3 regions of the Thermoanaerobacterium sp. RBIITD genome follow, and region 3 is predicted to be linked to each of the others. Evidence: riboswitches for the same ligand, from Rfam matches in the RefSeq annotation. Region 3 holds a riboswitch; each other region holds the start of a gene.
The links. A riboswitch is a leader RNA that binds a small molecule or an ion and turns the genes downstream of it on or off. The one in region 3 is predicted to bind cyclic di-AMP.

Region 1 (2,207 bases), 1.4 Mb from region 3:
AGGTCTGGAAACTGATGGCTTATATCAACAAGTCTTCTATCCTGCAATCGGGTTTTAGATGAAAGAAATGCGAGAGTCCTCGAACCATCCCACTTTATCTCATATATCCATTCAGAGCTATCAAATACATTTCCCGGTGATGCTAACATCGGTGATATTTTTTCTTCGATCATTGACATTATTTTTTATGCACCTTTCTTTTTACGTACTTTTTTAGAAGTTGTATCATTTTTCACAGAATCTATGCTGGCTTTTAATGCACTTACAAGGTCTAAAACATTTTCTACAGCCGGAGCTTTCTCTGGAATTTCTATCTTTTTATCCTGAATCCTTGATTCAATGACCTCTATTATTGCTTTTCTATAATTGTCATCGTATTTTATTGGATCAAAATTAGCTGTCAGTGCATCAATAAGCTGTTTAGCCATTTTTATCTCATTTTCATGCAAATTGACATCTCTTATAGGTGGCAGTTGTTCTGTATTTCTTATCTCATCGGGAAAATGCATTGTTTCAAGTACCATGTATTTATCATTATAAACTCTAATACATGCTAGATCTTGCTTTGCCCTTATTACGACCCTTGCAATTGCTACACGATTAGTTTCTTTCATCGAATCTCTCAACAAAACATATGGTTTTGCTCCAATGTCTTCGGGTGCAATATAGTATGTTTTATCATAATAAATAGGGTCTATCTTATCTATATCTGTAAAGTCGAGGATATCAATGCTTTTTACTGTCGACATAGGAATCCTTTCTAAATCTTCGTCATCTATGATAACATACTTTCCAGGTTCATATTCATAACCTCTAACAATTTCTTCATCTGATATTTGCCTATTGCAAACAGGACAAATCTTTTCATATTTTATAGGTGATTTACATTCTTTGTGCAGCTGTTTAAAATGTATAGTATGGTCTTCTGTTGCTGCATAAAGCTTTATAGGTATACTTACAAGGCCAAAACTTATAGCACCTTTCCACATTGAGCGCATAATACTACAACTCCTTATAAATAATTTTTATTATTCATATTATATCCACATATTATAGAAAACTTCTGGAAATAAATAGAATTCGGTTGACATTAAGATATAACGATTGTATAATATTAAATAATTATTAAAATAATAAATTTTTTATTAAATTTATTAAAAAATTATTAAATGCCTAATCGAAATGAACGGGGGATTTTTTAGGGGTGAATCCGCATTGCGGTAGGGTTACTCTTTACCGAACCCGACAACTAACCTCGTAGGCGGAAAGAGAGGATGAATCTATTGAATCACAAAAAGTTAGTCGCATCAGTTGTTATATCAATAACACTTATGCAATCACCAAGTGTTTTTGCAATGGAAGTACTAAAATATGGTTCAAGAGGACAGGCAGTGTATAATTTACAAGAGCAATTAAATAGACTTGGTTTTAGCACAGGTGGTATTGATGGAATCTTCGGCAGTGCTACGAAGAATGCCGTAATGTCTTTACAACGTAAATATGGACTTGCTGTTGATGGCATAGTAGGTGCTGCGACAGAGGCAGCAATTCAAAGAGCGGCAGGAAGCGGAAGTGCTACATCAAGAGGCTCCTATGAGCGTACATCAAATTATGACATTGTAAGTATAGCAAAACAGTATTTGGGAACTCCATACGTATATGGCGGAACAACGCCATCAGGTTTTGATTGTTCCGGTTTTGTGCAGTATGTGTACAAAAAAGCAGGGAAGAGCATTGGCAGAACAACATATGACCAATATGATGGTGGAAGGGCAGTAAGTTTATCAAATTTACAACCGGGCGATATAGTATTTTTCTCAACATCTGGCAATGGTCCGACACATGAAGGAATATACATAGGTGATAACCGCATAATACATATGAGCGATTCGAGAAAGCAGGCAGCATATGATGATTTTAGCGGTTGGTTTAGACAATATTATATAGGTGCCAGAAGATATTATTAAGAATAAGAAGATTGCATGTATGTGTACCGTTAATAGTACATATACATGCTTTTTTTCTTTGGAAAAATATTTAAGCTTAAATAAAATCTTAATGGAAGTTCTATATAAATTTGCAGATACATTTACGATTTTCTTAAAATCTTTGCCGATTTGTTAAAAATCAATTTGTACTTTATATAAAGTCAAAAATTGTCGAACATATGTTTTTAATATAAAATTAAAGCACAGTGCAGCGCTGAA
Region 2 (2,207 bases), 910 kb from region 3:
ACACCTTTGTATCTAATGGCAGTATTCTTAGAAAGTATGGTAATTCCTCTTTCTCTCTCTAATTCATTTGAGTCCATTACCCTTTCCTCTATTTTTTCATTCTGTCTAAATATACCGCTCTGTTTTAACATACCATCGACTAAAGTCGTTTTACCATGGTCTACGTGAGCAATAATTGCTATATTTCTTATATCATCTCTAATAAAACCCATTAGGTTATCTCCTTCCATAAAAAAACACTTTGTATACAACATATAATAATATATTAATACTATTAAATAGTCAATAATAACTCAATATCGTGGTTTTAAATATACACATAAAAAAAGGAATACTATAAAGTATCCCTCTGATTTTGTTTGTTATTTTACAACTCTTCTAGCTGTTGCATAATGTTCATTATAGTATCCACTGCTTAATGAACTTATCATAACCTTGCCTGCTCCTGATGAAGCATGTATAAATTGCCCATTTCCAATATATATACCGGCATGATTTATTGATTTACTGCCGAGAGTTTTAAAAAAAACTAAATCACCAGGTACAAGACTGCTGCGGTCAATACTGGTACCAACCGTTGCTTGGCTATCAGCCGTTCTTGGAAGATCTATACCAATACTGCTAAAAACATACTTTGTAAAACCTGAACAATCAAAACCTACTGACGGGGATTCACCACCGTATACATATCTTGTTCCAAGATACTTTTTCCCAAAATCAATCATTCTTGCAACAGTACTTCTATCGACACTTCCTCTTGAAGTATTATCACTTGATAATCTCAATGATAAATATTTACCAAATATCCATCCTTCGTTGCCATTTGCAAGTCTTATATGGTACCAACCATTATCTTGGCCGAGTACTGTAACCATGTCATTCCAATTTAATTGTGTCACTACTTTAGATGATAAGTTATTACCTGTCCTTATGTTTACGCTGTTGCCTGTAACCATTCCAGTTCCAAGCCCTTCTGCATATGCATGTGTAAATATAGAGCTTCCAACAACAGTCATACCAAAAACGGATACTCCAAATACTATTTTACCCAATGTTTTATTCATAGCTAATCTCCTTCCATTATTTGCCTCCGGAGTTAGTTGACGGGTGCGGGACAAGAAGGCATCCCTACTGCAATAGCAGATTAACCCCATATATGAAAAATCCTCCGTACCTTTTAGGATTCGGCAAGATTGCTAATATGTACAAACTTCTTATATTTTAACAAAGATTATTACAAAAGTCAAGGTTTTCAAAACAATTTTTTAATATTTTTTTTATTATTCTTTAATATATTTTATAAAAATTTAATAATTTTGTTACTTATGTAATGATTTAAGAAAAATTTTATGAAAATAGGACTTCAATGTAGTATAATTTATTTATTAACGTATGAAGGGAGATCAATATGAATCAATTTGTCATAGGTGAAAAAATCTTAACAAGTGTCTTCATAATTTTTTTAGGATATATAGTTAAAAGAATGAAAATCTTACCAACAACGACAGGTAGTGTTTTAAACAAATTTATAATATACATAACATTGCCCGCAAGCATAGCGAAGGTTTTTATTGATACTCATATAAATACTAATTTATTTATACTACCATTTTTAGGATTTTCTTTAGGCTTTATTACATTTGTAATTGGTTATTTATTTTTTAAGAAATGTAATGTAGAAAAACATACTAAAGGTTCTCTTATCGTCTCATTATGTGGTTATAATATAGGACTTTTTGCATTTCCATTTATTCTACAGATTTATGGAAACAATGGATTAATGCACATTGCTATGTTTGATATGGGTAATTCGTTTATTGTCTTTGGTCTTGCTTACATAGTCGCGTACATATTTTCAAAAGATGATGTAATTGATAAGAAAAAAATCCTTAAAAAGATATTATATTTTTTCCCATTTGATATTTATATATTGTCCGTTATACTTAATTTAACTGGAGTTAAATTTCCAAATCTTATAACAAATATAATATATCAGATTTCACTTCCAAATAGCACATTAGCATTATTTGTAATAGGCTATTTCCTTGATTTTAAACTAAATAAAGATGAGATTATATCCCTATTTAAAGGCTTAGTTATAAAATACCTTCCTGGAATAATATTGTTTATAGGATTACCAATTTTCTTTGATACATCATCGATGGTAATCAAAGCAATTATGCTTGGCTCCATAATGCCAACACCAC
Region 3 (2,207 bases):
TCTGCATTTATATTCCTCCCGTTAAAGCATATTTATTAATTATTTCCTATCATTACATCTTTAACATCCTGCATACTTCTTTCATTAACCATCGATATGACAACATCGCCTGCTTTTATTACGGTATCACCCTTTGGGACTAAAGCTTTGTCACCTCTTATAACAGATACAATTATACAGTCTGCTGGTAGTTCTATATCTTTTATCATCTTATTTATTACAGGTGAAGTTTTTTGAATATTTGTCTCGACTATTGTCATTTCACCATGATTAAACGTCAATAGGGTCTTTACTTCACCAATTAAAACTTCTTTTTCAATCAGATTTGCAATTATTGATGTAGAGCAGACAACAGTATCAACGCCTAAAATTTTTAATATCTTTTCGTTTTTGGGGTTATTTACTCTTGCTATTGTCCTAGGAACATCAAAATTTTTCTTTGCGATCTGACATATTACGAGGTTTTCTTCGTCTTTACCTGTCACTGCTATAATTGTATCAGCCTGCCCCGTTCCTGCGTCTTTTAAATCATCGACATTTGTACCATCACCATTTATAACCAGAATATCTAATTCCTCTGCAATTTTATCACATATATCACTGTTTTTTTCAACAAGGGATATTTCATGTTTTTTATTGTAAAGGGTTTTTATTAAATAATAACCAACTTTACCTCCACCAACAACAACTATTTTCATACTATTCAATCCTTTCAATTACTTTATATAATATTCAAAAATAAAATGATTGATAAGTTTTTATCCCTCGTTTCCAAGATAGCGTGCTAATGCTTCAGCTTTTGCTTCTTTCATAGTAACAATGAGAATGTCATCTTTTTTTACAATTGTACTATCATGTGCTATTATCGTACTTTCTCTTTTTATACCGGATACTCTTAAATCGAATTTATCCTCTATATCATAAACAGTCATGTTAACGTTTTTCTTTACTTTTATTTCAAGTATTGATATACCATTATCAAGCTCAAATCTTTTCTTAACACCATTTGCAATCAATATATTTCTTATCTCATTTACACCCATCGTTGTCGGGCAAACAGTCTCTATCTCAAAGTCCCTATACGCGGACTTTCTCTCCGGGTCATATATCCTAGCTATTACTCTTTTTATATTGTATATTTTACTGGCTATCTGTGCCACCATTATATTTATATTGTCATCCCTTGTAACTGCAGCTAATGCATCGGCCCTTTCGATTCCCGCGTTTCTCAGTACATCTTCGTCAATACCTACACCGGTTATCTCAAGCCCATTAAATCCAGTGCCAAGCTTTTTGAAAGCATTTTTATCTCTGTCAACTATAGCAACATTGTGGCCTTCATCGGCTAATTTGGTTGCAAGTGCTGAACCTAAACCACCGCAACCAACGATAACTATATACATTGTGTTACCTCCCATATTATTATGAAAAAACAGAAAAAAAACCTGAAGTAATTTAGGTTTTTTTACTTCTCTCAAAAAAGCCTACGAGGTTAGCTGTCGGGCTAGGGTTTTAGAGAGCTTAACCCTATTCTATCGAATTTAGCCCCACTCATTGGGCCCCCCGTTTCCTTTAGGAATTCGGCTTATTTCATTATTATAATTATACAACTGGCATTTTTTAATAGCAAACATTAATTATATAGAATAAATGAGTATATTAAATCAATTTTGTCAAAGTGTAACGAATACAATCCAAAATACACTCTAAATATCATTAATCCTCAATGTTGCTACTATTTACAAGAAACATATCTAGAGCGGAATGCGCTTCATCAATACCAAATCTTTTCAATGACGAAAAAGTTATAATCTTCTCGTTATCAACTGAAAGTGTGTCAGCAATTGCTTTTAATGATTTTTGAATCTCCTGTTTATTTAATTTATCTGATTTTGTAGCAATTATTATAAATGGTATTTCTCTTTTTTTAAGGTAATCTACCATTAAGATGTCATCTTCTGTAGGCACATGCCTTATATCTACAAGCATCACTGCTCCGATTAGATATTCCGATGTATTAAGGTATGTCTCTATATTTAATGACCACTGTTTTTTCATCTCTTTCGATACTTTTGCATAGCCGTAACCTGGTAAGTCAGCAAGATAAAATGATTTATTTATAAGGTAAAAATTTATTCCTTGCGTCTTACCAGGTCTTGCGCTAACCCTTGCAAAATTTCTTCTATTTATAATTGTGTTAATGAATG

Region 1: another riboswitch for cyclic di-AMP. It lies ahead of CPG45_RS18025 (C40 family peptidase); the one in region 3 lies ahead of CPG45_RS02060 (potassium channel family protein).
Region 2: another riboswitch for cyclic di-AMP. It lies ahead of CPG45_RS14135 (C40 family peptidase); the one in region 3 lies ahead of CPG45_RS02060 (potassium channel family protein).

What each region holds. Positions count from the first base shown of each region.
Region 1 is NZ_LT906662.1:2,453,758-2,455,964, forward strand. It holds gene ligD (non-homologous end-joining DNA ligase) at 1-179, opposite strand, end outside; gene ku (non-homologous end joining protein Ku) at 186-998, opposite strand; cyclic di-AMP (ydaO/yuaA leader) riboswitch at 1,161-1,278, shown strand; gene CPG45_RS18025 (C40 family peptidase) at 1,275-1,967, shown strand.
Region 2 is NZ_LT906662.1:2,924,869-2,927,075, reverse strand. It holds gene typA (translational GTPase TypA) at 1-212, opposite strand, end outside; gene CPG45_RS14135 (C40 family peptidase) at 363-1,064, opposite strand; cyclic di-AMP (ydaO/yuaA leader) riboswitch at 1,070-1,200, opposite strand; gene CPG45_RS14130 (AEC family transporter) at 1,409-2,207, shown strand, end outside.
Region 3 is NZ_LT906662.1:432,014-434,220, forward strand. It holds gene CPG45_RS17840 (hypothetical protein) at 1-7, opposite strand, end outside; gene CPG45_RS02055 (potassium channel family protein) at 36-698, opposite strand; gene CPG45_RS02060 (potassium channel family protein) at 759-1,403, opposite strand; cyclic di-AMP (ydaO/yuaA leader) riboswitch at 1,467-1,596, opposite strand; gene yihA (ribosome biogenesis GTP-binding protein YihA/YsxC) at 1,717-2,207, opposite strand, start outside.